Regions from separate parts of the Paraburkholderia sp. CNPSo 3076 genome, predicted to be linked through region 1. Evidence: predicted binding sites of a transcription regulator. Region 1 holds the regulator's gene; each other region holds the start of a gene.
What was found. The regulator LexA, encoded in region 1, represses DNA repair genes until DNA is damaged. The targets are predictions, from matches to a motif close to ACTGTATNNNNATACAGT.
Positions count from the first base shown of each region.

Region 2: the regulator LexA is predicted to act here: its motif matches at 5,108-5,125, upstream of M3A49_RS03600 (VRR-NUC domain-containing protein).
Region 3: the regulator LexA is predicted to act here: its motif matches at 4,600-4,617, upstream of imuA (translesion DNA synthesis-associated protein ImuA).
Region 4: the regulator LexA is predicted to act here: its motif matches at 4,165-4,182, upstream of recA (recombinase RecA).

Region 1 covers NZ_JAPMAL010000009.1:77,848-85,425, reverse strand. The annotation lists gene M3A49_RS12410 (universal stress protein) at 1-391, shown strand, start outside; gene M3A49_RS12405 (DUF2939 domain-containing protein) at 453-1,136, opposite strand; gene M3A49_RS12400 (hypothetical protein) at 1,233-1,610, opposite strand; gene lexA (transcriptional repressor LexA) at 1,698-2,348, opposite strand; gene M3A49_RS12390 (sulfate ABC transporter substrate-binding protein) at 2,641-3,699, shown strand; gene cysT (sulfate ABC transporter permease subunit CysT) at 3,825-4,724, shown strand; gene cysW (sulfate ABC transporter permease subunit CysW) at 4,721-5,689, shown strand; gene M3A49_RS12375 (sulfate/molybdate ABC transporter ATP-binding protein) at 5,692-6,750, shown strand; gene M3A49_RS12370 (CysB family HTH-type transcriptional regulator) at 6,812-7,578, shown strand, end outside.
Region 2 covers NZ_JAPMAL010000002.1:283,495-291,072, reverse strand. The annotation lists gene M3A49_RS03610 (ATP-dependent Clp protease ATP-binding subunit) at 1-1,004, shown strand, start outside; gene M3A49_RS03605 (ATP-dependent DNA helicase) at 1,079-3,370, opposite strand; gene M3A49_RS03600 (VRR-NUC domain-containing protein) at 3,367-5,100, opposite strand; gene M3A49_RS03595 (hypothetical protein) at 5,221-5,799, shown strand; gene M3A49_RS03590 (DUF3443 family protein) at 5,929-6,201, opposite strand; gene bamC (outer membrane protein assembly factor BamC) at 6,566-7,578, shown strand, end outside.
Region 3 covers NZ_JAPMAL010000021.1:11,441-19,018, reverse strand. The annotation lists gene M3A49_RS24135 (error-prone DNA polymerase) at 1-2,116, opposite strand, end outside; gene M3A49_RS24130 (Y-family DNA polymerase) at 2,151-3,749, opposite strand; gene imuA (translesion DNA synthesis-associated protein ImuA) at 3,658-4,515, opposite strand; gene M3A49_RS24120 (NAD(P)/FAD-dependent oxidoreductase) at 4,811-6,433, opposite strand; tRNA gene M3A49_RS24115 (tRNA-Pro) at 6,606-6,682, opposite strand; gene sixA (phosphohistidine phosphatase SixA) at 6,847-7,311, shown strand.
Region 4 covers NZ_JAPMAL010000047.1:91,218-98,795, forward strand. The annotation lists gene M3A49_RS37245 (MFS transporter) at 1-1,265, opposite strand, end outside; gene M3A49_RS37250 (sensor histidine kinase) at 1,587-3,236, opposite strand; gene M3A49_RS37255 (response regulator transcription factor) at 3,249-4,013, opposite strand; gene recA (recombinase RecA) at 4,262-5,338, shown strand; gene recX (recombination regulator RecX) at 5,392-6,282, shown strand; gene M3A49_RS37270 (DUF2889 domain-containing protein) at 6,401-7,096, shown strand; gene sucC (ADP-forming succinate--CoA ligase subunit beta) at 7,147-7,578, shown strand, end outside.

The DNA of each region.
Region 1 (7,578 bases):
TGCGCTCGATCTGCAGGCTGAGACGCACCTGCTCTCGGTCGTCGACATGCGTTCGACGATCGCCCAGAGCGCCGGCCTGCTGACCGACGTGGCCTGCGGCCGCTTCGAGGAAACGGCGCGCGAGATTCTTCAGGAAGGCGTGGACTGGCTAACCGAGCGTGGCGTGCGCGCCCAGGGGCACTTCGCGTTCGGTCATCCGATCGACGAAATCGCGAATCTGGCCAACGAGCTGAATGCGGACCTCGTGGTGGTGGGCCACCGTTGCCGCACGGGGCTCTCGCGCTGGTGGATGGGCGCGGGCAACACGCCGCTGCTCGACCGCGTATCGTGCAGCATTCTCGTGGCGTGTTCGTCGGCGGCTGAGGAAAAGAAGCAGCAAGCCGCCGCGTAAGGGATCAAGCAGGCCGGTTCGCGCAGAACCGGCCTGGCTCCGCTGTCACTTCCGAACTGTCTCAGTTCGAGACGTTTCCTTCGTTTAGCTCGACCGCCGAGAGCTTCCACGAGAAGAGCCCGTGACGCTGCAGGATGGCGGCGTAGTGCTCGCCCGTATTGCCGCGGTCCCACGTGAGCGCGAACTCATTGAGGCCGCGATAGCCGGCCGTGGTCACCGGCCGAGCCTCGGGCGCGGGGTTGCCGGATGCCGCCGGAGCAGGTGGCGCGGCGGGTGCGGGTGCCGATTGAGCTGGTTCTGCCGATTGCGTGGATGGCGCGCCGGATTCTGCTGGTGGCGGCGCGTGCGGCCGGTCGCCGGGCTTGCCCGTCGGCGGCATGCCATCGAGCAGGGCGGCCACGCCTTCCGGTGTGGCGTAGGCATCCACGAGCGGACTAATCAATGCCGCGCCAATCACGGCGCCGAGGATCAGCAGCGGATTGCTGCTGTGCTGCCCCTCGACGCGCCGCTGCAGCATCTCGCCAACCTGCTGTTTCAGGCTCAGGCGCAGTGCAGGGTAATCGACGTACTCGTTGAGCGCGACGGCGTCACGCGCGTCGGCGGCGGCTTTCATGTGTTTCACCGCGATATAGGGCGACGCATAGGCGTAGCCGATCGCGGCAACCACCATGGCGAGCGCAACCGTGATCGCGACCGGCTTTTTCCAGCCTTGGGTCTTACGCGGGGTCGAGAGAGATTCCGTCATCGGCATAGGGCAAATCGTTTAGACACGGTGTTGACCGCAAACCAGGCCAAACGATCCCGCCCGTAACCTCTTCTCACATTTGAGCAGCGTTGCGGCTTACTTCGCGAGTGCAGCCGGCAGGTCGCTGTGCTGCTCGGCGATGCAGCGGTCGATCGCGCGGCAAACCGCGTCAACCGTGCCGACGAGGATGAGCCGCGACGGACCCTGATAGACGCGCACGGGCGCGCGGCGCATGGGCTGTTCGGTGTTGAGCGTGCTGTTGAGCGACACGCGCGCAAACGCTGGCTGGGCCGAGGGCAGCACCGGCAGGTCGGCCGTGCTGGCCGCCACCATCTCTGGCGAGTCTTCGAAGAGCGAGCCGCTCAGTGCGGTAGCCGAATCGCGGACTTCGCGGACCGCGCACGAGGCGATACCACGGAGATGGCGAAGACGGCCGAATTGGCGGAAGGGCAGCAAGCGGGCAAGACGTTCCATGACTCTCTCCAGGTAGTGCGCAGAGGGTGCGCAAACAATGTGCAAACAATGTGCAAACAATGTGCAAACTGCGCGCAGACGGATTGCTCAGAATTCGGTGGGGCGGATCAGCCCAACCGCGATGCCTTCGAGCGCGAATTCCGCGCTGCCGGCCTCGACAAAAATATTGTCGTAATCGGGGTTCTCGGCGATCAGCTCGAGCCCGTTCGGACGGCGCTTCAGGCGCTTCACGGTGACGTCGTCGCCAAGACGCGCCACGATGATCTGGCCGTCTTTCGCTTCGGCCTTCTTCTGCACGGCGAGCAGGTCGCCGTCGAGGATGCCGGCGTCGCGCATGGAAAGGCCGCGCACCTTCAAGAGGTAGTCGGGGCGGCTCGAGAAGAGCGCCGGGTCGCACATGTAGTTCTGCGAGATGTGCTCCTGCGCGAGGATCGGGCTGCCCGCTGCGACACGGCCAACGAGCGGCAGCGAGAGCTGCATGATGCTCGCGTGCGGAAGCGTGAACTGATGCGGCAGGTCGTCGGGCCCCGGCATGAGGCGGATGCCGCGCGAGGCGCCCGCAGCCAGTTCGATCACGCCCTTGCGCGCCAGCGCGCGCAGATGCTCCTCCGCGGAGTTCGCCGAGCTGAAGCCGAGTTCCGCCGCGATCTCGGCGCGCGTGGGCGGGAAGCCCGTGCGCTCGATGGCCCGGCGAACCAGATCGAAAACCTGCTGCTGTCGTGCGGTGAGTTTGGTCATGGCGCCACTGTATGTTTGAACAGGTAACTGTATTTTTATACAGTACTCGCCACTTTTCAAGTGTTACTTGAAGTTCGTCGACTGAGCGTTGCCATCAGGCCGCTTTCCCGCGTTTGCGCGGATGAAACCGCGCTCCAGCAGCGACTTCCTCTGTCCTTACCACTTTTGCGTATTAAAAAATGAAAAAACATCATTTTTAATAATGTAAGCAGATCGCTAGACTGGCCTCCATCGTTCGCTGCACTTCACCAAGGGGCGCAAACGAGCACACACGAGAACGGAGAACAGATAGATGGGCACGACACATACGGGGCGCGCGGGCTGGCTGAAAACACTGGCGGCAAAACTGGTGATCGGCGTTGCGCCGCTCGTCGGCGTCGCGACGATGGCGGCCATGGCGCCGGTGGCTGCTCACGCGGATACATCGCTGCTCAATGTCTCCTACGATCCGACGCGCGAACTGTACCAGGACATCAACGAAGCCTTCATCAAGCAGTGGAAGGCGAAGACGGGCGAAACGCTCACCATCAAGCAGTCGCATGGCGGCTCGGGTGCACAGGCGCGCTCGGTGCTCGACGGCCTGCAAGCCGACGTCGTGACGCTCGCGCTGGCATGGGACATCGACGCGCTCGCCAACAAGGGCATCGTCGCGAAGGACTGGCAAAAGCGCCTGCCCGACAACGCGTCGCCGTACACGTCGACCATCGTGTTCCTCGTACGCAAGGGCAACCCGAAGCACATCAAGGACTGGGATGATCTGACCAAGCCGGGCGTCTCGATCGTCACGCCGAATCCGAAGACCTCGGGCGGCGCGCGCTGGAACTATCTCGCGGCGTGGGCGTATGCGCTGCACCAACCGGGCGGCAACGAGCAGAAGGCGAAGGACTTCGTCTCGAAGCTCTACAAGAACGCGGGCGTGCTCGACTCGGGCGCACGAGGCGCCACGACGAGCTTCGTGCAGCGCGGCATCGGCGATGTGCTGATTGCATGGGAGAACGAAGCATTTCTCTCGCTCAAGGAATTCGGTCCGGACAAGTTCGAGATCGTCGTGCCTTCGGTGAGCATTCTGGCTGAGCCGCCGGTGACGGTGGTGGACAAGGTGGTCGACAAGAAGGGCACGCGCAAGGAGGCCGAGGCCTACCTGCAGTTCCTCTATAGCGAAGAGGGTCAGGAGATCGCCGCGAAGAACTTCTACCGTCCGCGTTCGGACAAGGTCCCGGCGGCGCTCACGGCGAAGTTTCCGAAGCTCAAGCTCTACACGGTCGACGACACCTTCGGCGGCTGGCCCAACGCGCAGAAGACGCATTTCGCGGATGGCGGCGTGTTCGATTCGATCTATCAACCGCAGTAAAGCTGTCAAGCAGCAAGCGGTCCGCATAGCGACGTGACCGGATAACAACGAAGCGCGCCTACGGGCGCGCTTTTCGGCGCCGCTTTGAATACAGGAAGCGCGCAACCCATGTCTGGATGATGAGCATGACCACGTTTAGATTCCGCAAGCCTAGTGCGCTGCCCGGATTCGGCTTGACGCTTGGCATCACCGTGGCTTACCTGAGCCTCGTGGTGCTCATTCCGCTCGCCGCCACCTTTCTCAAGACGGCGACACTCGACTGGAACCAGTTCGTGCGCGCAGTGTGGTCGCCGCGCGTGATCGCGTCGTACCGGCTCACGTTCACCGCCGCGCTCGGCGCGGCGTTGATCAATGCCGTATTCGGCTTCCTGCTCGCATGGGTGCTGGTGCGCTATACGTTCCCGTTCAAACGGGTGATCGATGCGCTCGTCGATCTGCCGTTCGCGCTGCCGACTTCCGTGGCGGGCATTTCGCTCGCCGCCGTGTATGCGGGCAATGGCTGGATCGGCCAGTTCCTGCAGCCGCTCGGTCTCAAGATCGCCTTCACGCCGCTCGGCGTGCTCGTGGCGCTGACCTTCATCGGCTTGCCGTTCGTCGTGCGCACGGTGCAGCCGGTACTCGAGGACTTCGAGCGCGAACAGGAAGAGGCCGCCGCGTGCCTCGGCGCCTCGCGCTGGCTCACGTTCCGCCGTGTCGTGCTGCCCGCGGTACTGCCGGCGCTCCTCACCGGCTTCGCGCTCGCATTCGCGCGCGCGCTGGGCGAGTACGGCTCGGTCATCTTCATCGCTGGCAACGTGCCGATGAAGTCGGAGATCACGTCGCTGCTCATCATCACGAAGCTCGAACAATACGACTACGCGGGCGCAACGGCGCTCGCCGTGATGATGCTCTGCGTGTCGTTCGTCATGCTGCTCCTCATCAATTCACTCCAGTGGTATTTGCAACGCCGCACGAGCCGGGGTGTAACGGCCGGCAGCGCGCCGAATGCCGTGGTGGGCGCAACCGTCGCGGGAGGTGCGCAATGAGCCCGCTGCCGCAACAACGAAGCACGCGCCGGCCGGACCCGGTCACCGAAGCAGCGTGGGTGCGCTGGCTCCTGATCGGCATCGCGCTCGCGTTTCTCGCGCTGTTTCTCGTGGTGCCGCTCGTCGCCGTGTTCTGGCAGGCGCTGTCGAAGGGCATCGGCTTCTACTTCACGTCGCTCGTCGATCCCGACGCGCTCGCCGCGATCAAGCTCACGCTCATCACCGCGGCGATCGCGGTGCCGTTGAATCTGGCTTTCGGCCTCGCGGCTTCGTGGGCGATCGCGAAGTTCGAGTTTCGCGGCAAGGCGCTGCTCACCACGCTGATCGACCTGCCGTTTTCGGTTTCGCCCGTGATTTCGGGTCTCATTTACGTGCTGCTGTTCGGCGCGCAGGGCTGGCTCGGGCCGTGGCTCGAAGACCACAACGTGCAGATCATCTTCGCGGTGCCGGGCATCGTGCTCGCCACGATCTTCGTGACGTTCCCGTTCGTCGCACGCGAGCTGATTCCGCTGATGCAGGCGCAGGGCAACGACGAAGAAGAGGCCGCCCACGTGCTGGGCGCCTCGGGCTGGCAGATGTTTCGCCGCGTGACGCTGCCCAATATCCGCTGGGGTTTGCTGTACGGCGTGATTCTCTGCAACGCGCGCGCGATGGGCGAGTTCGGCGCGGTTTCGGTGGTGTCGGGCCATATTCGCGGCCAGACCGACACGATGCCGCTGCACGTCGAGATTCTTTACAACGAGTACAACTTCGCGGCGGCGTTTGCCGTGGCATCGCTGCTCGCGTTGCTCGCGCTCGTCACGCTCGGCCTGAAGCTGCTCGCGGAGCGCCGCCTTTCGTCGGAACTGCGCGGCGCGGATGAGATTCCCGCCTATGCGGGCCCGCAACCCGTGGCCGTGCAACATGTTTCACAACACGCAGCGCCTCGCGCCGTGCGCCAACCGATTCAAGTAGGGGAGCAGTAAACATGGGCATCACCGTCAGCAATCTGCACAAGCGCTTCGGCGACTTCACTGCCCTCGACAACGTCTCGCTCGACTTTCCGCCCGGCGAACTGGTTGCGCTGCTCGGACCTTCCGGTTGTGGCAAGACCACGCTGCTGCGCGTGATCGCGGGCCTCGAATACGCCGACGCGGGCCAGGTCGTGCTGCAAGGCCAGGACGTGGGTGAGGTGGGCGCGCGCGAGCGCCAGGTGGGCTTCGTGTTCCAGCATTACGCGTTGTTCCGCCACATGACGGTGTTCGAGAACGTGGCGTTCGGCCTGCGCGTGAAGCCGCGCAGCGAGCGGCCCTCGGAGGCCGTGATTCGCGAGAAGGTGCATGAGCTGCTCAAGCTCGTGCAGCTCGACTGGCTCGCGCAGCGCTATCCGTCCGAGCTTTCGGGCGGGCAGCGTCAGCGCATCGCGCTTGCGCGCGCGCTCGCCGTGGAGCCGAAGGTGCTGCTGCTCGACGAACCGTTCGGCGCGCTCGACGCCAAGGTGCGCAAGGAGCTGCGCTCGTGGCTGCGCCGCCTGCACGACGATCTGCACATCTCGACGATCTTCGTCACGCACGACCAGGAGGAAGCGCTCGAGGTGGCCGATCGCATCGTCGTGATGAATCATGGGCACGTGGAGCAGGTGGGCAGCCCGCAGGACGTCTATGATCATCCGCAGACCGCCTTTGTCTACGAATTCCTCGGCGCCGCGAACCGGCTGCGCGGCAGCGTGGATGCGCGCGGTTTCGTCGCCGAGGGCGCGGCGCAGCCGATCTCGGTGCACGCGAGCTTCGAAGGCCCGGCGCTCGCCTACGTGCGGCCGCACGACCTCGTGCTGCACCGCGAAGCGAGCGATCATCGCGACGGCATCGTGGTCGACGTGCGCCGCGTGGTGACGCTGGGCGGTTCGGTGCGCGTGGAGCTGGAAAGCCGCACGGGCGGCGCGCTCGAAGCCGAGCTCGACCGCGAGTCGTGGCGCGCGCTGGGCCTCGCAGTGGGCGAGGGCGTGACGGCGGTGCCGCGCGGGCTGCGCGTATTTCCGGCGCAATGAGCGTTACAGTGCTCACATCGAGAAAAACGAACAATCGGTCAGCAGTCCCGGAGAGAAGACCATGAATTTTCAGCAGTTGCGTTTCGTGCGCGAAGCCGTGCGGCAGAACATGAACCTGACCGAAGTGGCGAACGTGCTGTATACGTCGCAGTCGGGCGTCTCCAAGCAGATCAAGGATCTCGAAGACGAACTCGGCGTGGACATTTTCATTCGCCGCGGCAAGCGCCTGACCGGCCTCACGGAGCCGGGCAAGGCCGTGCATCAGCTGATCGAGCGCATGCTGCTCGACGCCGAGAACCTGCGCCGCGTGGCGCGCCAGTTCGCGGACCAGGACAGCGGTCACCTCGTGGTCGCGACGACGCACACGCAGGCGCGTTACGCGCTGCCGAAGGTCGTGCACCAGTTCCGCGAAGTGTTTCCGAAAGTCCACCTCGCGCTGCGCCAGGGCAATCCGCAGCAGATCGCGCAGATGATCATCAACGGCGAGGCCGACCTCGGCATCTCGACCGAGGCGCTCGACCGCTTCCCCGATATCGTCACGTTTCCGTGCTACTCGTGGCATCACGTGGTGGTCGTGCCGAAGACGCATCCGCTCGTGGGCCGCGAAAATCTCACGCTCGAAGACGTGGCCGAGTACCCGGTCATCACCTACGACCAGGACTTCACGGGCCGCTCGCATATCGACCAGGCGTTCGCGAAAGCGAGCGTGGTGCCTGACGTGGTGTTGACCGCCATCGACGCGGACGTGATCAAGACCTACGTCGAACTCGGCATGGGCGTTGGCATCGTCGCGGCGATGGCCTACGACCCGAAGCGCGACAGCGAACT
Region 2 (7,578 bases), on a different contig from region 1:
GCGCGGGTCTCGGCCAGTCGAACCGGCCGATCGCGACCTTCCTGTTCCTCGGGCCGACCGGCGTAGGCAAGACCGAGCTTGCAAAGGCGCTGGCGGAAACCGTGTTCGGCGACGAGCAGGCCATCATCCGCATCGACATGAGCGAGTACATGGAGCGCCATGCCGTGGCGCGGCTCATTGGCGCGCCGCCGGGCTACGTGGGCTACGACGAGGGCGGTCAGCTCACTGAGCGCGTGCGGCGCCGCCCGTACAGCGTGATTCTGCTCGACGAGATCGAGAAGGCGCACGCCGACGTCTACAACGTGCTGCTGCAGGTGTTCGACGACGGGCGGCTAACCGACGGCAAAGGTCGCGTGGTCGACTTCAGCAACACGATTCTGATCGCCACGAGCAACCTGGGTGCGTCGATCATCATGGACAACCTCGAGCGCCCCGAGAAGTCGCGCCTCGACGACAAGACAATCCGTGCCGAACTGATGAAGGTGCTCAAGGGCCATTTCCGGCCTGAGTTCCTCAATCGCATCGATGAAATCATCGTGTTTCATGCGCTCTCGCGCGACAACATCCGTGCGATCGTGCGGATCCAGCTCGAGCGCGTCATGCGCACGGCGGCCGCGCAGGGCATCACGCTCTTGATGGGCCAGACGCTCGTCGATCATCTCGTGGAGGCCGGCTATCAGCCGGAGTTCGGCGCGCGCGAACTCAAGCGGCAGATTCGCCAGGAAGTGGAAACGCGTCTTGCCAAAGAGATACTCGGCGACGCGCTGCAGTCGGGCGATACCGTCGAGATCGGCTACGACAAGGCGAACGAGGAAGTCACGATCAGCAAAGTCGCCGTGCCGCCCGACGTGAAGGAGAACAAGCCGGCGAAGAAGGCGAAGAAAGGGGCGATGCCGCCTGTCGACGAAATCGCGAGTGAGATTGCGGCCGACGACATGGAAGGCGATCCCCCGCCGCCGCCGAAGAAGAGCGGCAAGGGCGGGGGCAAGGCGAAGCCTGCTTGATCGAGTGGAGCAACGGCTCGCACACCGAAAAGTGCGCGAGCCGTTTTTGCTTCACGATTGATCTGGAATCCAGATTAACTGGCGGCGATACGCCACCACGTGGGCAGCAGCGCGCGCACGCCGGGCTGCGCGAAGCGGTCGTCCAGCAGGTGCACGACGCCGCGATCGTGCTCGGTGCGGATCACGCGCCCGGCGGCCTGCACGACCTTGCGCAGGCCCGGAATCAGGTAGGTGTAGTCGAAGCCGTCGCCGTAGAGCGTATCCATGCGTGCGCGCATCGCCTCGTTCACGGCGTTCACCTGCGGCATGCCGAGCGTCGCGATGAACGTGCCGATGAGCCGCGTGCCCGGCAGGTCGATGCCTTCGCCGAACGCGCCGCCCAGCACGGCGAAACCGATGCCGCGGCCGCCTTCCACGAAGCGCGCGACGAAGGCCTGCTGGGCCGCCTCGTCCATAGTGCGCGACTGGAGCCAGACGTCCACTTCCGGATGGCGCGCCGCAAACGCGTCGGCGGCTTGCTGCAGATAGTCGTAGCTGCTGAAAAAGCACAGATAGTTGCCGGGGCGCTCGGTAAATTGCGCGGCCACGCGCCCAACCAGCGCTTCGAGTGAACGTTCGCGGTCCTTATATCGCGTCGAGATATGGCGGGCGATGTGGACGTCGAGCTGCTCGGCGCGAAACGGCGTGTCGATGTCGATGCTCACCGTGTTGGCAGGCAGGCCGAGCATGTCGCTGTAGTAATGCGTGGGCGAGAGCGTCGCTGAAAAGAGCGCGATGCTGTGTGCCGTGGCGATGCGCGGGCGCAGTGCATCCGCCGGCACGATGTTGCGGATCGCGAGCGTGGAACGCGGGCGGCGCGCATTCTGATGCGCCAGTGGCGTGACGTCGAAGAGCGAATGCGTATCGAAGCTTTCGGCAATGCGCGTGAAGTGCAGGGCGTCGAAATAGAAGCGCTCGAGTTCGGGGTCGCGCACGAGCGCGGCTTCGGCGAGCTGGTCGCCGATCGCCCCGATCACGTCGCCGAGCGCGGCGACGAGGCCTTCTGGCAAGGTGTCGCTCGCACGCCAGGCGCCCGGCTGCACGGCGTTTTGTGCGTTCCAGTGCTTCTGCAGGCGTGCGAGCGCGCGCTTGAGCGGTGCGCTCGCGGCGCGGCGCAAGGCGTCGATGCGCGTTTGCACGAGTTCCGCCGAATACATCGCGCGGGCGCGCTCGGGGAGGTTGTGTGCTTCGTCCACGAGCACGCTCGCGCGCCACTGGTTGTGCGCGGCGAGCATGAACAGCATGGCGCTCGCGTCGAACCAGTAGTTGTAGTCGCCGACGATCACGTCGCTCCAGCGCGCGAGTTCCTGGCCAAGGTAGTAGGGGCACACGGCATGCTCGCTCGCCACCGCGCGCAGTGCCGCGCGATCGAGCCGCACGCGTTCGAGCGCCGCGGCACGCGCGGCCGGCAGACGGTCGTAAAAGCCGCGCGCTAGCGGGCATGATTCGCCATGACATGCCGCGTCGGGATGCTCGCAAGACTTTTCGCGCGCAACGAGTTCGAGCACGCGCAAGGGCACCTTCGTTCGTTGCGCATCGGCGCTTGCTTCGTCTTGCGCGCTTGTCAGCGTCGCCAGCGCGTCGAGCGCCAACTGACGCCCTGAGCTTTTCGCGCTCAGAAACACGACCTTGTCGATCGCTGCGCGCGGGCAGGCCTTCAATTGCGGAAAGAGCGAGCCGATGGTTTTGCCGATGCCGGTGGGCGCCTGCGCGAGCAGACAGCGCCCCTGTGTCGCCGCGCGCCAGACCGCTTCGGCAAGATCGCGCTGGCCGTGCCGAAACTGCGGATGCGGCAGGCTCAGCGCGGCGAGCGCGGCGTCGCGCGCGGCGCGGTGGGCGCTTTCCTGCGCGGCCCATGCGACGAAGCGACGGCATTGCGCTTCGAACGCGGCGCGCAATGCCGACGCGCTCGCATGCTCGACGAGCGCCGTCTCGCGGCCCGAACCGATGTCGTAGTACACCAGCGCGAGTTCGAGCGCATCGAGGCCGAGCTTGTCGCACAGGAGCGCGCCATAGACGCGCAACTGCGCCCAGTGCAGCGCGCGCTGATTCTCGCGCATCGCATCGAGGTCGCCGCGATAGGTCTTGAATTCTTCGAGCCTGCGCCGAGCGGGATCGTAGCCGTCGGCGCGGCCGCGCACGGTGAGCGACTCGAACGTGCCGCAGAGCGCGATCTCGGTCTCGTAGCCGGACGGGCGACGCGCGGCGATGGCCGCGTGGCCGGCGCGGCCATCGCTGGCGTCGGGCGAGGGCGTGAAGCGCAAGTCGAGGTCGCCGCGCTTCGCGGTGAACTCGCATAGCGTGCGCACGGCGACGGCGTAGCTCATGGCGCGCGCAGCGCCTGGGCAGCGCTGCCGTCGGCTTCGTCGGGCAGGCTGGGCCAGCGCACCTGCAACACGGAAACCGGCATGCCGTGCTGCACGCAATACGCAAGCCAACGGCGCTGGTTGTCCTGCAGACGGTCGCCGGGGCCTTTCACCTCGATCAGTTCGTAGCGCCGCTCGAGCGGCGAGAAGCGCACGAGATCGGGCAGCCCCGAGCGGTTGGCAACGGGTTCGCGCAGCAGCCGCTCGAACCACAGACGTAGATGGGCGGCGGGGAAGCAGTCGAGGGCGAGCGTGAGCAGTTCGTCGCTTAGTGCGGGCCAGGCGACGAACGGTGACTGGGTGCCGGATTTTTCCGCATAGCGCCGCAGAATCGAGTCGCGGTAGGCGTGCGATTCGAGTTCGGCGAGGCATGTTTCGAACTGCGAAGCACGGCGTGCGACGAAGTCGGCGGCGTGCAGGTCGGCGGGGCCGCGCTGGAACGGATGGAAGAACGCGCCTGGCAGCGGCGCGAACAGCGCGGGCCAGCAGAGCAGGCCGAAGAGCGCATTGATCAGCGTGTTCTCGACGTAGAACACGGGCGCTTGCGGCGTGGCGAGCGCGATGCGCGCGGCTTCCTCGACGCGCAGTGCGCGAGGCGCCGCGGGCAGCGTGAGTTCGTGCTGGGCGAACCCCGGCTCGGCGCTCGTCTTCGACTTCGCCCGCGTGCGTGCGAGACGGCCGAGCGTGCGTACCGCGCGCTGCGCTTCCTCTTCGTTTGCGGGCGCATCGGCAATGGTCTGCGCGAGCGCCAGCGCTTCCTCGCGGCGGTTCAGTTGTTCGAGCACACGCACGCGGCGGTAGCGCGATTCAGGATGACCGCAGTCGAGATAAGCGCGCCACGCGAGTTCGGGTTCGCCCGCGCGCTCGGCGGCGAGCCCCGCGGCGTGACGCAGCTTGTCGTGGCGGGCGCGCAGCCACACGTTGCCTTGCGTGCGCGGGGCCAGTGCGTCGAGCGCTTCGAGTGTTGCGGCGATGGCGGCAGCAGCGTCGAAGTTCAGGGCCTCGGCGGCGCTCTCGAGTCCGTCGCGGCAATCGCGCAGCGACAGATACGCGTCGATGTCCTCGCGGCGCTGGAACGCTCGCGAGGCACGATCGAAGGGCACGCTTTCGTAGCGAAAGACGCCGAGGTCGGCCAGCACGAACTCCGACCAGTCCTGATGCAGGTTGCCGAAGAACATGAGCCTCAGGCGCTCGCAGAGCGGGGCGCTCGCGAACAGCAGTACGGTGTCGGGTGAGGCCGGGAACCACGCATGCCAGTCGCGCGGCTCGGGCGCGGCGGCATAGTGTGCATCGAGCGCCTCGAGCGTTGCCGCGCGCGTGGCGCGCGGTTCGGGCGCGATGCCAAGGCGCGCGGCGAGCGCCTGCAGTTCGGCTTTCGTGACGAGCGCGGCGAGCGCGTCGAGATCGAGCGCGGGTGTGTCGTCGAGCCAGCCCGCCGCGACGAGTGGTGCCGCCGCCGCGCGCGGACAGCCGATCTCGTCGTACGCGAGACGGCTCGCGCGGAAATGGGGTCCCTTGCGCATCAGCATGCGCACGAAGAGCGCGCGCGACGCTTGCGGCAGCTGGGCGAAATCGTCGGCGAAGCGGCGCTCGGCGTCGTCGAACAGGTCGGCGCAGCGCGCATCGAGCCACGCTAGCGCACGCTCGAAGTTCGCGAGGTAGTAGAACGGATCGGGAGAGTCGGGAAGCACGCGCGGCACTGTACGGATATACAGCAGCGATGATAGCAGGGTCGCACGCGGGCGCGAGCGCCGTCAGGGATTCCCCGCCCCGTACGCTACAATTGCCGCAGCCTGAAAAACGGATGAGCGATGAACAAACGTAACGCATGCTTCGCCGGCCTCGCGGCCGCCGTCACCCTGCTCGCGGGATGCGCGGCGCAGTACCGCAACACCAGCACCTGCGAAGAGGCGATGCGTAGCCGCCTTGCCGAGACGACGCTCGGCGACCTGAAAGTCACGCATAGCGCGACGACGTATCGTGGTGCGCGCGTGGTGATCGAAGGGCGGCTCGAGAACGGCGCGGCGTCGGCTCCCGCGGCTGCCTCGGCGCCGTCGGCATCGGCGGCTTCGGCCGCATCGGCAGCGTCGTCCACCACGGCGCAGGGCGCCAACGAGGCGACCACGATCACCGCGCCGACGGTGCAGGCGGCGGCGCTGCCCGGCACGATTTCGGTTCCCACCGCTCCGGTCGCCCAGGGCGGCGCGCCGGAGGGCAAGCCGACCACGCCGGTCGCGGCGCTGGTCGCGAAACTCGGCATCAAGAAGGCCGCGGTCACGCCGGCGGCCGCGGAGTGCACCTTCAACGAGTCGGGCCTCGCGACGTTCCGCTGGCTCGCGCCGCCGAAGCTCGCGAAGACCACGCCCGACCCGAACGCCGCGAACGACTAAGGCGGGCGCACTCTGTTCGCGGTTGCGTTTCTACATCCGCTCGACATTCGCACAACCTGCGCTCATGAAGGCCTCTCAAGAGGCCTTCGTCGTTAGTGACCGATGAGACGTCGGCGGCCGCCGGCGCGATCAGAACGCGAAGAATGGTCCGCTTCCTGCGGGCGTGACCTGCGAGGCGATCGCCGTGAACACGCGGCGCCCGAAGAAGAACGGCAGTCCCCACCCGAACGCGCGACCGTTGTAGCCAGCGAGATTGCCGAAGGCCCAGTTGCCGCTGGCGAGCAGCGTCGTCGAGCTCGCGACCGCGAAGGTCACGGAAGCGCCCACGCCGTCGATGCCGGCTATCGTCGCGCCGAGGCTGACAGGCGAACTCGGGCAATACCCGGGCCCGTAGCGCGTGATCGTCGAGCTCTATTGAGATTTCGAGGTGAAATTAGCGCCGGGGTCGTCCTCGCAAGCGTCTGAGGCTGGCAGGGCGGCAGAGCGCAGAGGGGCGTTTTGGCGTGGATTGGAGTTAGTGCGTTGATCCTAAAGGAAATTGACGGCGACTCAGCAGGCTTGTAGTGTCGGATCGAACTTAGATGAATGGTACGGCGAGGTCGGTTTGGGGAGTCGCGATCACGGTCCGGCGCGTGTCGCCGGGGCTGATGCGGGGCCTGGATTGCGTGCCACCCCGTGGTTTTTGCACAGCGGGCCGCCGGACCGGTAAAATGTTTGGTTGATCCACGGAAACTGGCCGTGGCGTAGCCGAAGGGATTACCCGAACATGAGTGATTTTCATCAACGTCTTGCCGCACGCGCGCTTGCGCTTCTGATGGCGGGCGGGCTGGTCGCCGGCTGCAGCTCGCCGACGCCAGGCAAGATCGATTACCGTAGTGACGCCAAGGCGAAGCAGTCGTCGCTCGCTGTGCCGCCGAACATGCTCGACGAAGCGTCCGACCAACGCTCGCTCGCGCCGCAGGGCGGCGAGGCCTCGCTGTCCTCGCTCAAGCAGACCCAGGCCGCCGCGCCGCAGTCCGACGAGAGCCAGGTGGTCCCGCAGGTGCCGGGCATGCATATCCAGCGCGACGGCACGGAAAGCTGGCTCGTCATCGACAGCCGCGCGCCCGACCAGGTCTGGGCCCAGGTGCGCCGCTTCTGGCAGGAACAAGGCTTTCTGCTCGTGGTCGACCAGCGCGACAAGGGCGTGATGGAAACGGACTGGAACGAAACCCATCCGAAGATCAGCGACGGCCTCATCCGCAACACGCTCTCGTGGGCCACGGGCAACTCGTACGTGACCGCCGAGCGCAACAAGTACCGCACGCGCCTCGAAACGTCGCCCAGCGGCGGCACCTATGTGTTCATCAGCCAGAAGGGTCTGAGCGAACAGCTCTCGGGCACCAATAACGACACCAGCAAGTGGGTGCCGAAGCCCAACGATCCCGCGCTCGAAGCCGAGTACCTCAAGCGCCTCATGATGACGCTCGCGAACGCGAAGCCGGGCGTGCCCGACGCGCAGGTCGCGGCCGAAGCCGACGCCAAGGCCAACAGCAAGGGCACCGACGCGAAGAAGAATGCTCCGGACGCCGCTGCCGCCGCCATGGCCGCGCAGAACGTCGCTGCCGTGGGCCAGCAATCGGGCAGCGGATCGTCGAACTCGGGCGCGCAGGGCACGTCGGGCCAGTACACCTCGTCGGAACTCACGCTCGGCGAGCCGTACGACCGCGCATGGGTGCGCGTGGGCATCGCGCTCGATCGCGCGAACTTCACGGTGGACGATCGCGACCGCACGAAGGG
Region 3 (7,578 bases), on a different contig from region 1:
CGAGCACCGGGCGCAATTCTTCCTTCGCATATTCCACCGCCTCGTCGCCGTGCCGGCGCTTGAGGTACGGATGCACCATGTCGCCCTGGATCGGCCCCGGCCGCACGATCGCCACCTGGATCACGAGGTCGTAGTACGTGCGCGGCCGCAAACGCGGCAACATGCTCTGCTGCGCGCGCGACTCGATCTGGAACACGCCGACCGTATCGGCCCTGGCGCACATGCGATACACCGCCGGGTCCTCGACCGGAATGTCCTGCACGCGCATCTCGGGCAGCCCGCGCCTGAGCGCCACGAATTCAAGCGAGCGGCGGATCGCCGAGAGCATGCCGAGCGCGAGCACGTCCACTTTCAGCAGCCGCAGCGCGTCGATATCGTCCTTGTCCCACTCGATCACGTAGCGGTCCTTCATCGCCGCGTTTTCGATCGGCACGAGGCGCGAGAGCTTGTCGCGCGCGATCACGAAACCGCCCACGTGCTGCGAGAGATGGCGCGGAAAACCGCGCAGCTCGCGCGTGAGGCGGATGAGCTGCTGCGTGACGTGCGAGTCGGGCGAAAAGCCCGCTTCCTCCAGATGGCGCGCAATCGAATCGGGGCCGTCCCACCACTGATGCGCGCCCGAGAGTTTTTCGACGAGCGCACTGTCGAGGCCGAGCGCCTTGCCGACATCGCGCAACGCGCTGCGCGAGCGATAGGTGATGAGCGTCGCGGCCAGCGCGGCGCGGCGCGTGCCGTACTTGCGATAGATGTACTGAATGACCTCTTCGCGGCGCTGATGCTCGAAGTCGACATCGATGTCGGGCGGCTCGTTGCGCGCGCGAGAGAGAAAACGCGCCACGAGCATGTTCATGCGCACGGGGTCGATCTCCGTGATCTTCAGGCAGTAGCAGACCACCGAGTTCGCCGCCGAGCCCCGCCCCTGGCACAGGATCTTCTGATCGCGCGCGAAGCGGACGATGTCGTGCACCGTGAGGAAGTACTTCTCGTACTTCAGCTCGTCGATGAGCTCGAGCTCCTGTTCGATCTGATTCCGGCGCTTGTCGTTCAGGCCGTCGGGCCAGCGCTCCAGTGCGCCCTTCATCACGAGCTTGCGCAGCCACGACTGCGGCGTCTCGCCGGGCGGCACCAGTTCCTCGGGATATTCGTAGGCCAGCTCGCCGAGCGAAAACGTGCAGCGGCGCGCGACGTCGAGTGTCGCGTCGAGCGCCTCGCGCGGATAAATCGCGCCAAGCCGCACGCGCGAGCGCAGATGCCGCTCCGCATTCGCCTCCAGCGCGCGCCCGCACGAAGCGAGCGGCTTGCCGATACGGATCGCGCTCAGCGTATCCTGCAACGGCTTGCGCGAACGCGCGTGCATCAGCACGCCGCCCGCCGCGACGAGCGGCAGGCCGCTCTCCTGCGAGACGTGGCGCAGCACTTCGATCTGCGTGTCGTCGCCGCCGGTTTGCCAGAGTTCGAGCGCGAGCCAGGCGCGCTCGGCCGCGAACCCCGCGAGCCAGTGCGCGGCGCGCAGCGTTTGCGCGAGCGTGGCCGTGCGCTGCGGCACGAGCAGCAACACGCACTCGCGCAAGTGCTTCAGATGCTCGAAGCCCGTCCCGGGCTCGGTGAAATCGGCGGGATGCACGCGATAGCTGCCCTTTGCCGTCCGCGAGCGCGCAAGCGTGATCAGCTCGCAAAGATTGCCGTAGCCTTCGCGGGTCATGGCGAGCGCAACGATCGTGCAGAACGGTGCGCCATGTTCGTCGACGAGATTCAGCTCGCTGCCGGTGAGCAGGTGCAGCGACGGCTCGAACGGGCCCAGGGCTGCGGCGGCGGTATGGCCGCCGCGTTCGCGGGCCTCGCGCACGGCTTCGTCATACGCCTTCTTGCGCGCCTCGTCGTATTCGTTGAGCGCGCTCCAGGCGCGCACGACGCCCGCGAACGAGCATTCGTCGGTGATCGCGAGCGCGCGGTAGCCGTGGCGGATCGCCTGCTCGACCATCTCGCCCGGGCGCGACGCGCCGTGCAGGAAGGTGAAATTGGTCAGGCAGTGCAGCTCGGCGTAGTCAGGCAGCTGCGCGGCCCACTGCGCCGGCAACTGTGGAGGCGACGACGCGCCCGTCCCGCTGATCGACATGATTCCTGAAATCCGAAAGAACGACGAATAAGCGCTAGCCGAAAAGCCCTTGCAGATACCACTGCCCGCCAATGCGCTCGCGATACAGCCAGAACATGCGGCCCTGGTCGTCGGCGGCGACGTAGTAGTCGCGCCCGACGCCCTCGCCGTCCCACCAGCCGGACTCGATGCGCTCGGTCCGCGTGAGCGTCTTCAGCGGCCGTCGATAAACGGGCCGGTCGCCGCGCGTCGCGAGCTTGAGCGGCTTTTCGAGCAGCCACGCCGGGCGCGGCTGGGTCGGCAGCGGCACCTCGGGCAGGTCGAAGGCGCTTTGCACGGGCGCGCTCGCGCCGGCGTCCTGCTGCGGCTTGCCGGCCTTGCGCGGCTTGCGCGTACGCTTCGCGCCGCTCTCGCGGTAAGGCCGGGCCGACATCGCCAGTTCGGGCCGATGATCGTCCTCGATGAAAAGCTGCAGCACGTTCTGCTCGCCAAGCCGCGCGCCGATGCGTTCGAAGAGCTGCCCGAGCGACGCCTCGGCGGCCTCGGCCATCGGAAAGAGCGTGTCGGTGGGCGCCGCGTATTCGCTCACCTGCGAGGCGACGAGTGCAAGGCCGATCACGGGCGCGGCGAGCTCGGTCTGATTCAGGCGCTCGCGAAGCAGCCATAGCAGATGCTCGGCGTCGCGCGAAGGCGACGCCCAGGCGATCGTGAGGCTAGACGTGCGCGGCGCGTGACGCGAAGCCAGCTCGTGCTCCAGACGCAGCTCGAAGCCGCTCAACGCCGCGTGCTGCGCGGCCAGCCAGCCGGCCAGCTGCATCACGAGCCGGCGCGCGGCAAAGAGCAGCGCCTCGGCGCTCTCCACGCGCGCCTGCAATTCGAGCGACGCGTGAAACGACGGCGGCGCGGCGAACCAGACGCGCGGATCGGGCGCTTCACCGCGCGCCTGCGCGAGCCAGCCGAGCACGCCGTCGCCGAAACGCCGCACGATGCCGTCGCGCGGCAACCTCCGCAAGTCGCCGAGCGTCGCGCAGCCGATCTGCGTGAGCGCGTGGTCGTGCTGCGCGGCGAACGGCGCGAGCGTGACCGGCAGCGAATCGAGCACGCGTGCGAGCGTCGTTTCCTTGAGCACGTGCCAGCGGCGCGACGAGCGCGTGACGTGCGCCTGCGCGAGCGTCCACGCCCCCCAAGCCGTGGGCGCACACGCCATGCGCGCGGTGTGCCCGCAACCGGCCACCGTCGCCGCGACCCTGGCGAGCAGCGCACGCACGCCGCCGAAAAGACGCAAGCCCGAGCCGACCTCGAGCAACAACGTGTGCGACGGCGCGAACGACACCTTGGGCGTATAGGCGAGCAACGCGAGCGCGAGCGCCTCGAACGCGCGGGTCTCGCGCGCCGGATCGGCTTCGAGCAGCACGAGCCCCGGCGCGAGCGCAAGCGCGTGCGAGCGCGTGTTGCCGGGCTCGACGCCTGAGCGCAGCGCGTCGAGATCGGCGATCAGGATGCGCGTGTGGTCGGCGAGCGCGTAGCAGCGCGGCGCACTGGCGACATCGGCATCGACGCTCTCAGACAGGAGCGGCGTTGACGGCGCCGGCGGCATCAGAGGTCTGACGGCCTCCAGCGGCAACAACGGCAAGGTGACGGCGATCCACAGCATGATTGACCCCGGGCCACGGCATGACGACGGAGGCTGCGTCCGGCTGGGGCAGCACCGCGTCCTGCAGCGGCAATGTAATGACGAGTGGCTGGGCGGGCGGCGGCCCGCGGCGCTTGAAGATATCGACGGAGAGCGCGGCGAACTGCATCCATTGCCGACGGTTCAGGTTCGCGTCGTCGGGCGGCGGCACCGGCGCGCAGGTCATGCGCAGCGGCGCCGGCGACGACTGGTTGCGCGCGGCGAGCGGCCGCACGAGAAACGCGAGCGCCTGCGAATCCTGGGCGGCGACCTGTAGACGGCGCACGGCGTCGGCGCGCGCCTTCGTCTGCCAGAGCAGCACGGCGCCCATGCCTTCCTGCTTGAGCGCCTGCTCGGCCACCCAGGCAGCTTCGTCTTCGGCCGCGCGCACCCAGATCACGCGCTCGAGCGCGACTCCCCATGCCTTGAGCGCGCAGGCGTAGGGGCGCCACGGCGGCGCGACGAGCAGCACGTGCCGGCCCGCCTGCGCGCTGAGCGCACGCAACGCCGGCGCGACGAGCCGCATCTCGCCCACGCCGCCCTGCTCGACGAGCAGTTCGGTCAGGCTGCCCGCGGGCCAGCCGGCGCCGGGGAGCTGGGCGTCGAGCGTGGCGTGGCCGCTCGGCACCGTGCGCTCGCTGGCGCGCGCGAGCTGATCGCCTTGCCACACGCGGCTTTGCAGCCGGGGGGGCAAGTGCGCGGCGAGTTGCGCGGTGGTCTGCGCAGTGATGTGGGCGGCTGCTGCCATGGTTCGTGGCCTGATTGATGGGAACGCTCCGCCCTGCCCGGCAAGAAATGGGGCATCGGCAGGAAGGAGGTCGACTCGCCTCCACCTGTATATTTATACAGTATTTTGAGAGATTGGAGGAGGCTGAAATTGGAGACTTATCATTTTGCGATCCATTGCAAGATGCATGATCCATGCATCTTGCGCGATGGACCGGCCGCCGGACGTCGTGCTTACGTCCGGGGCAAACGCCGCTTGATACACACCGCCAGCCCGATGCGGGTGACGGCGATAAAGGGCGCGGACCTTGTTGCTATCAGGACGCGTGCGCCGACGTCAGATCGAGCGCCACGGCTTGCGCCACTTCGATGCCGTCGATGGCCGCCGAGTAGATACCACCGGCATACCCGGCGCCCTCGCCGGCCGGATACAGACCTTCGACGTTCATGCTCTGGTAATTGTCTTTGCGCCGAATCCGCAGCGGCGACGACGTGCGCGTCTCCACGCCGGTGAGCACGGCATCGTGCATCGCGAAGCCTGCGATCTTCTTGTCGATCTGAGGCAGGGCTTCGCGGATGGCTTCAATCACGTAGTCGGGCAGCGCGGTGCTGAGATCGGTCGGGTGCACACCCGGCTTGTAAGACGGCACCACGGAGCCCAGCGACGTCGACGGACGGCCGGCGATAAAGTCGCCCACCAGCTGGCCCGGCGCCTGGTAATTGCCGCCGCCGAGTTCGAACGCCCGTTCTTCCCACTTGCGCTGGAAGGCGATGCCCGCGAGCGGGCCGCCCGGATAGTCCTCCGGCGTGATGCCGACGACGATGCCCGCATTCGCGTTGCGCTCGGCCCGCGAATACTGGCTCATGCCATTGGTGACCACGCGGCCGGGTTCGGAAGTCGCCGCGACCACCGTGCCGCCCGGACACATGCAGAAGCTATAGACCGCCCGTCCATTATTGGCGTGATGCACCACCTTGTAGTCGGCCGCGCCGAGCTGCTTGTGGCCCGCGAACTTGCCGAAACGGCTGCGATCGATCAGCCCCTGCGGATGCTCGATGCGAAAGCCCAGCGAAAACGGCTTGGCTTCCATGAACACGCCGCGCTCGTGCAGCATCTGGAAGGTGTCGCGGGCGCTATGGCCGACGGCCAGCACGACGTGGTCGCACGGCAGCGTCTCGCCGTTCGAAAGCTTGAGCGCGCGCACCTTGCCCTGTTCGATTTCGATGTCTTCGACGCGGGTTTCGAAGCGCACTTCACCGCCCAGCTCGTGGATGGTGGCGCGCATTTTTTCCACCATGCTGACAAGACGGAACGTGCCGATGTGCGGCCGGCTCAGATACAGGATGTCTTCCGGCGCGCCCGCCTTGACGAACTCCTCGAGCACCTTGCGGCCGTAGTGGTGCGGATCCTTGATCTGGCTGTACAGCTTGCCGTCGGAAAACGTCCCGGCCCCGCCTTCGCCGAACTGCACGTTGGATTCGGGGTTGAGCACGGACTTGCGCCACAGCCCGAAGGTGTCCTTGGTGCGCTCTCGCACGGCCTTGCCGCGTTCGAGGATGATGGGACGAAAGCCCATCTGCGCGAGGATCAGTCCCGCGAACAGGCCGCACGGTCCCATGCCGATCACCACCGGACGCGGACGCGTCGAATGCTCGGGCGCCTTCGCAACAAAGCGGTAGGTCATGTCCGGCGTCACCCCGCAATGCGGCTGGCCGGCGATCCGCTTGAGCACGGCCGCTTCGTCCTTGACTTCGACGTCGACGATATAGGTCAGCTTGATATCCGAGCGCTTGCGTGCGTCGTGCGCACGGCGGAATACGGTGTAACGCACGAGCGCGTCCGCCGCTACGCCGAGATCCGCGAGGCGTCCCCGAATCGCGGCTTCAAGTTCGCTTTCGGCGTGGTCGAGGGGGAGTTTGACTTCGGATAAACGTAACATGGCTGCCAGGGTGCGATCGCCACGGGGATTGTGGCCGATCCATATTTTATAAGCTCGGCGGCTTTTCAAATGGAACGCAAGCGGTACGACGAAACGCGAGCGCGTATGACCCAACATGGGAGAAAAAGAAAAAGGGGCTACAGGCCAATGGCGTGTAACCCCTCGGTATTGCTGGTCGGAGCGATAGGATTCGAACCTACGACCCTCTGATCCCAAATCAGATGCGCTACCAGGCTGCGCTACGCTCCGACGAATCATCGATTGTATCGGTACTGATGCCATGCCGTCAAATCTGCGCGAACGATAACGACGAAAAGAGATCCGCAGCACGTGCTTGCCGCACACCAGCGAGGCGTGCACCATGAGAGCACACACAGCACGTGCACCCCCATACCCCAAAAAAAGGAGACGCCATGCACCTCATCCTCTGGCGCCACGCCGAAGCCGAAGACATCGCCGCCAGCGACCTCTCCCGCCAGCTCACCACGCGCGGGCGCAAGCAGGCGCAGAACGTCGCGCGCTGGCTGCGCGCGCGCCTGCCCGAGGACGCCGTGATCCTCGCCAGCCCCGCCGCACGCACCATCCAGACAGCCGAGGCGCTGACCGACCAGTATCGCGTCGTGCGCGAACTCGCGCCCGATGCGAGCGTCGAGGAGGTGCTGACCGCCGTCGGCTGGCCCGAGGGCCTCGCGTCCACGGTCGTGGTGGTCGGCCATCAGCCCACGCTCGGCGAAGTCGCCGCGCGGCTGCTCTCGGGCGGCGCCGATTCGCGCAACTGGGCCGTGAAGAAGGCTGGCGTGCTCTGGCTCGCGAGCCGCGAGCGCGACGGCGGCGACCAGGCCGTCCTGCACGCGGCCATCACGCCCGATCTCGTCTAGCCTTCCCCCCCGCCTACGCCTGCCTCACCGGGCCGCCTGCATGCGGCCCCTACAACGATTCAAGCGCGGTTCAAGCGCGGTTCAAGCGCGGTTCAAGCGCGGTTCAAGCGCGGTTCAAGCGCGGTTCAAGCGCGCTTCAAACGCTCCCACCGCCCCCGGCCTTCGGCAGCCGCGTCCGTGTGCCTTACACCACGTCATCGAATCGTCATTGCGTTTTCATGGAAACGTAACCGCGTATTACTACATTGCCGGAAAAGTTCTCTTACT
Region 4 (7,578 bases), on a different contig from region 1:
TCCTTCGCACCGGGCGCCCTGCCGTCAAATGTGTCGATGGTCGCGTCGCCCACCTTGATCTGCGCGAGCGTGCCCGCCGGGGCGGCGACGTTCTCGTAGTTCAGGCCGGCCTTCGAAAGCGCGCTCTTGGCGATGTCACACGAGCTCGTGAACTTCGAGGTGCCGACCGGGTTGAACTGGAACGAGCATTCGGCCGGATCCGCGATCACGACGATCGGCGCGCGCTGCGTAGCGGCTTCGAGCGCCGGGTTCGCGTAGTGCGTGATCGCCTTGAAGATCGGGAAGTAGGTGAGCGCCGCGATCAGGCAGCCAGCCATGATGATGGGCTTGCGGCCGATCTTGTCCGAAAGCGCGCCGAAGAACAGGAAGAACGGCGTGCCGATCAACAGCGCCAGCGCGATCAGGATGTTGGCGCTCGAGCCGTCCACCTTGAGCGTTTGCGTGAGGAAGAAGAGCGCATAGAACTGGCCCGTGTACCAGACCACGGCCTGGCCGGCCGTGAGGCCGAAGAGCGCGAGCAGCACGACCTTGAGGTTCTTCCACTGGCCGAACGCTTCCTTGATCGGCGCCTTCGAGATCTTGCCTTCCGCCTTGATGCGCTTGAACGCCGGCGATTCGTCGAGCTGCAGACGGATCCACACCGAAACCGCGAGCAGCAGGATCGAGGCGATGAACGGAATGCGCCAGGCCCATGCGGCGAACTGTTCTTCGCCAACAAACGTGCGCACGCCGAGGATCACGAGCAGCGAGAGGAACAGGCCGAGCGTGGCGGTCGTCTGGATCCACGAGGTGTAGAAGCCGCGGCGTCCGGGCGGAGCGTGTTCCGCGACGTAGGTCGCAGCGCCGCCGTACTCGCCGCCGAGCGCGAGACCCTGCAGCAGACGCATGCCGATGAAGATCACCGGTGACGCAATGCCGATCGCCGCGTAGCCGGGCAGGAAACCGACCACGAAGGTCGAGATACCCATGATGACGATCGTGACGAGGAACGTGTGCTTGCGGCCCACGAGGTCGCCGAGGCGCCCGAACACGATCGCGCCGAACGGACGCACGGCAAAGCCGGCGGCGAAGCCGAGCAGCGTGAAGATGAAGCCGGCCGTGGGATTGACGCCGGAAAAGAAGCTCTTGCTGATGAAGGCCGCAAGCGATCCGGCCAGGTAGAAGTCGTACCACTCGAACACGGTGCCGAGCGACGACGCGAAAATCACGCGTTTTTCGTCGCTGGTCATCGGCGCGTGCGAGGCGTGTCCGCCAACGGTTGCCATAGATGTCTCCAGTATTGATATGCGTGTGGTCCGTCGGGCAGGCGACTCTTAGACCCGCGGTCCTGCGGAGCATTATTGGAATGGAAACTTACGGGCTTCTGACGCGCGTGTGGGTTTCTGAATGTGGTATAGGAATGGGGTCTGATCTGCTATATTCGCCGAATGCGCGAGTAAAATCACGCATTCCGATTGGAACGTCTTATAAAGTTTGATCTTTGAGCCATGCGCCGCGGATCGGGTAAGGGTAAGTCCCATCCCGGTTTTCTGACGCGATCAGTTGGTTTCGCAGTGGTTTCGCCGCCAAAGCGCCGGCGCGGCCGCTCAAGCGAGCGCGCGCAGCCGCAGCGTCACGCGCACGAGCGTGCCGGCGAGGCGCGGCGTATCCTGATAGACGTGGTCGTCGATGGCGAGTGTCCCGCCGTGCATCGTGACGATCTCGCGCACGATCGCGAGCCCGAGCCCGCTGCCTTCACCGTCGCGCCCGAGAATGCGGTAGAAGCGCTCGAGCACGCGCTCGCGCTCGGCGCTCGGAATGCCCATGCCCGTGTCTTCCACCTCGAGATGGACCACGCCCGCCGCGGGCTCGGGCCGCACGCGCACGGTGATGCGCCCGCCCGCGGGCGTATAGCGGATCGCGTTGTCGATGAGGTTCGAGAGCATCTCGCGCAGCATCACCGGGTTGCCGTCCACTTCGACGCGCGCCGCCGCTTCGCCATCGACTTCCTCGCTGCCGTAGGCCGTTTCGGGGCCTTCGTAGCCGAGGTCCATCTGCTTGGCGAGCGCCGGCTGCACCCAGTCGCGCACGGCGTGGCGCGCCACGTCGGCTACGTCCACCGGCGTGAAGACCTGCCCCGACATGCGGTTTTCCGCGCGCGCGAGCGCGAGCAGCTGCGTGACGAGCCGCGCGGCGTGCGCGGAGCTCGTCGCGATCTGCTCGAGCGAGCGGTGCACTTCGGCGGGCGCGTTCTGGCGCAGCGCGAGTTCGGCCTGGGTGCGCAGGCCCGCGAGCGGCGTTTTCATCTGATGCGCGGCGTCGGCTATGAAGCGCTTTTGCAGTTCCATGTTCTGTTCGAGCCGCGTGAGCAGGTCGTTGAACGAGGTGACGAGCGGCTCGATTTCGGGCGGCGCGCGGCGCGCTTCGAGCGGCGAAAGATCGTCGGGGCGACGCATGCGGATGTTCGACTGCAGCGCGTGCAGGGGAGCGAGGCCCCGCGAGAGGCCGAACCACACGAGCAGGATCGCGAGCGGCAAGATCACGAACTGCGGCAGGATCACGCCCTTGATGATGTCGTTGGCGAGCTGGCGGCGCTTGTCGAGCGTTTCCGCGACCTGCACGAGCACGGGTTGGCCTTGCCGATCGGCGGCGCTGGGATGCGTCGGCTCCACCGTTGTATAGGCGACGCGGATGTCGATGCCACGCAGCGTGTCGTCGCGGAATTCGACGAGACCCGGCGGCGGTCGGTCGTCGTCGTGCGGCAGCGGCATGTCGCGATCGCCGCCGATCAGTTCGCCGCGGCTGCCGAGCACCTGATAGAACACGCTGTCGACGTTATCGGCGCGCAGGAAGTCGCGCGTGGAGGCGGGCAATGTCAGCTCGGCCACGCCGTTGACGGGCTGGATCTGGCGCGCGAGCACGTAGGCATCGGTCTCGAGCGCGCGATCGAAGGGGCCGTTGGCGATCGACTTCGCTACCAGATACGTGACCGCGATGCTCATCGGCCAGAGCAGCAGCAACGGCGCGAGCATCCAGTCGAGAATCTCGCCGAAGAGCGAGCGCGGGCGCGCCTCGGCGACGGCTTCGGCTTCGTCGGGCGGGGCGAACGGATTGGCGTAGCGGGCGTCGCGCGCGTCGTCGTCGAGGGCGTCGGCCGCGAATGCGCTCGCGCCCGGGGCGCTGTCGCCGGCCGAACCGGCCACGCCTGCGGCGCCCTTGGGCGGCACGGCGCGCGCGATGGGAGGACGCCCGGCCATCGTCGATCCTGCCTACTTGAAGTAGTGGCTGGGGGGCATCGCCGGCGCGGCGTCGGGCGCGCCGGCCTCGGTCCGGGCGGGCGTCTGGCCTGCGCCGGCCTGCGCTTCCTTTGCCTCCTTTTCGAGGCAGTAGCCGAGCCCACGCACGGTCACGATGCGCACACCGCCCGCTTCGATTTTCTTGCGCAGCCGGTGCACGTAGACTTCGATGGCGTTATTGCTGACTTCCTCGCCCCATTCGCACAGGTGGTCGACGAGCTGCTCCTTCGAGACGAGCCGCCCGAGCCGCTGCAGCAGCACTTCGAGCACGCCCAGTTCGCGCGCGGAAAGATCGAGCACCTGGTCGTTGATGCGCGCAATGCGCCCCACCTGGTCGAACGCCAGCGCGCCATGCCGCACGACGGTCGGGCCGCCGCCCGCGCCGCGCCGCGTGAGCGCACGCACGCGCGCTTCGAGCTCGTTGAGCGCGAAGGGCTTGGCCATGTAGTCGTCGGCGCCGAGGTCGAGGCCTTTGACGCGCTCGTCCACGCTGTCGGCGGCGGTGAGGATCAGCACGGGCAGGTTGGAATTGCGCGCGCGCAAACGGCGCAGCACTTCGAGGCCCGGCATTTTCGGCAGGCCCAGATCGAGAATCAAGAGGTCGAACGACTGCATCGACAAGGCAGTATCGGCATCCACGCCGCTACGCACGTGATCGACGGCATAGCCCGATTGGCGGAGTGATCTCACGAGCCCGTCCGCGAGTATGCTGTCGTCTTCGGCAATGAGGATTCGCATGTTGCGCCAGCGTCGCCTTCGAGGCTTTTTGACCTCGTAGTTAGGCTCGTAACACCCGCGCCGCGCCGCGTCCTTGAAGGCGCGGTCAGGCGACGCGCGGCGGTCTCCCGAAATTTGCGGTTCTGGATAGCCAGAAAGGCTTGCCAAAACCACTGTTTTTTTATACAGTGTCTGCGTTCGTGTGCATTAGCCCGAATGAGGCGTGCGCATGGTCACGAGACGCCGTTCATCATAGCAAAGGACGATTCATGGAAGATAGCAAGAAAGGCTCGGCTGGGCTGACTGCTGAAAAGAGCAAGGCGCTGGCCGCCGCGCTCGCGCAGATCGAAAAGCAGTTCGGCAAGGGGTCGATCATGCGACTCGGCGACGGCGATGCGGTCGAGGACATCCAGGTAGTCTCCACCGGTTCGCTCGGCCTCGACATCGCACTCGGCGTAGGCGGTCTGCCGCGCGGCCGGGTGGTCGAGATCTACGGTCCGGAATCGTCGGGCAAGACCACGCTCACGCTGCAGGTGATCGCCGAAATGCAAAAGCTCGGCGGCACGGCGGCGTTCATCGACGCGGAACACGCGCTCGACGTGCAATACGCCGCCAAGCTCGGCGTGAACGTGCCCGAACTGCTCATCTCGCAGCCGGACACGGGCGAGCAGGCGCTCGAAATCACCGACGCGCTGGTGCGCTCGGGCTCGATCGACATGATCGTGATCGACTCGGTCGCGGCGCTCGTGCCGAAGGCCGAAATCGAAGGCGAAATGGGCGACTCGCTGCCGGGTCTGCAGGCGCGTCTGATGTCGCAGGCGCTGCGCAAGCTCACCGGCACGATCAAGAAGACGAACTGCATGGTGATCTTCATCAACCAGATCCGCATGAAGATCGGCGTGATGTTCGGCAACCCGGAAACCACCACGGGCGGCAACGCGCTCAAGTTCTATTCGTCGGTGCGTCTGGACATTCGCCGCATCGGTTCGATCAAGAAGAACGACGAAGTGATCGGCAGCGAAACGCGTGTGAAGGTCGTGAAGAACAAGGTCGCGCCGCCGTTTCGCGAAGCCGTGTTCGACATTCTCTACGGCGAGGGCATCTCGCGTCAGGGCGAAATCGTCGACCTCGGCGTGCAGGCCAAGATCGTCGACAAGGCGGGTGCGTGGTACAGCTATAACGGCGAGCGCATTGGCCAGGGCAAGGACAACGCACGCGAATTCCTGCGCGAGAACGCGGACATTGCTCGCGAGATCGAAAACCGCATCCGCGAATCGCTTGGCGTGAGCACGATGCCGGACGGCGTCAAGGATTCCGGCGAAGTCGAAGTCGCTGGCGAAGAGTAAGTCCACGAGGCTCTCGTAGATAAGGCAAGCTGATGCGCAAGGGCGGGTCACACATGTCCTCGCCTTCCGGCGAGCAGGCTAACCCGCGTGCGGGTTCGTCTGTGGACAGGGGCGCCGAGCGGCGCTCCGCCGTCAAGCCTGCCGAGTCGCGCACGAGCCGCTCAAGCCATTTAAGCCGCGACGCCCAGGCGGGCGATCGCGGCTTCGCGCATTCTGGTGCGGCGTATTCCCCGCCCGCCGATCTCAGCGACGATGGCGGCGCGGTCTTCGAAGTCCCGTTCGAGGCTTTCTTCAGCGGGGCCGATGAAGCCGCGGCAAACATGCCACCAGAGCCGCCGCTGTCCGAACCAACATTCAAGCGATCGCGTCGCGCGCCTCTCGAAACGGCGCGCGAATCCAGTGCGCCGCAAGCCGACCAATACGAGCGTAGCTCGGCCAGCCGCGCCGCACGCGCTAGCGAGCGCGAACAATCGTCCACGGCGAAGCAGCGCCCCGAGCGCTCCCTCAAGGGCCGCGCGCTCGGCTATCTTTCGCGCCGCGAATACAGCCGCGCCGAACTCTCGCGCAAGCTCATGCCGTACACGGAGGACGCCGACGCACTCGAAGTCCTGCTCGATTCGCTCGAACGCGAAGGCTGGCTCTCCGACGCGCGCTTTGCCGAAAGCGTCGTGCACCGGCGCGCGTCGCGCGTGGGGGCGGGGCGTATCGTCAGCGAACTCAAGCGTCACGCGGTGGGCGAAGCGCTCATCGAAGAGGTGAGCTCGCAACTGCGCGAGACCGAGCTCGTGCGTGCCCGCACGGTCTGGCAAAAGAAGTACGGCCAGTTGCCCGAGACGCCTGCCGAACGCGCGCGCCAGGCGCGCTTTCTCGCGGCGCGCGGCTTCTCGATGTCGATCATCGGCAAGATCCTCAAGGGAATCGAGGAAGACTGGTCCGACAACTGAGCCGGCCGTCTCGAAAATCCGCGCAGGCAAGTCCCCGCCCGGCCTGTGTGTTCGCGGCTGTCTCAAATACCCGGTATGTTAAAATCGCGAGGTTTTCCCATCCGGTCTTACCTTTAGCATGCCGCTTTCTCCGCCCGTGCCCCGCCAGTTGCGCCATCAGCGCGCCATCCGGGCGGTTGCCTATGAGCGCGAAGACGGCCTGTGGGACATCGACGCGTGCCTGACCGACCACAAGCCACGCGACGTGCCGCTCGCCGCCGGTGTCCGGCCCAATGGTCTGCCGATCCATGAACTCTGGCTGCGCATTACGATCGATCGCAAGCTCAACGTCGTCGACGCCGAAGCGTCGTCCGACTGGGTGCCTTACGACGGTCAGTGCCAGAACGCTAATCCCGCCTATCGGGCCCTTATCGGGCTCAATCTCCTCGACAACTTCCGCCGCGAAGCGGGCCGGCTCCTCGCCGGCACGCTCGGCTGCACACACCTCACAGAAATGTTGGGCGTTTTGCCAACGGCTGCGGTCCAGGCGTTCGTCGGGGCAGTGTGGGACACATCGAATGGCTCGCCGGGTGAAGCGCCCGGACCGGAACTCGGCAAGACCGCCGGAGGCAATGAGGCCGCCGGTGAAAAGCCGCCCTTCCAGCTTGGCCGCTGCCATGCGCTGCGGTTCGACGGGGAGGCGGTGAAGCAGTTTTATCCGCGCTGGTATGGCCATGTGCCGCGTTCGATAGCACGCGGCGCGGAAATCCCCAGCGTGCGCGACAGCCGGAGCCCGGGCCAAGAGGGCAGGGCCGACGCCGTCTCGCATGAATAACAACAGCGGAATCGAAGTTCACTCCAACTCTCAGACTGAAGGAATCACGCATGAAGATTCACGAGTACCAGGGTAAGGAAATCCTGCGGAAATTCGGAGTCGCGGTCCCGCGCGGCATCCCGGTGTTTTCGGTGGATGACGCGGTCAAGGCCGCTCAAGAGCTGGGCGGTCCGGTTTGGGTCGTCAAGGCGCAGATCCACGCTGGCGGCCGCGGCAAGGGCGGTGGCGTGAAGGTCGCCAAGACGATCGAGCAAGTCCGCGAATACGCGAACCAGATCCTCGGCATGCAGCTCGTCACGCACCAGACCGGCCCGGAAGGCCAGAAGGTCAACCGTCTGCTGATCGAAGAAGGCGCCGACATCAAGCAGGAACTGTATGTCAGCCTCGTCGTTGATCGCGTGTCGCAAAAGATCGTTCTGATGGGTTCGAGCGAAGGCGGCATGGACATCGAAGAAGTCGCCGAAACGCACCCGGAACTGATC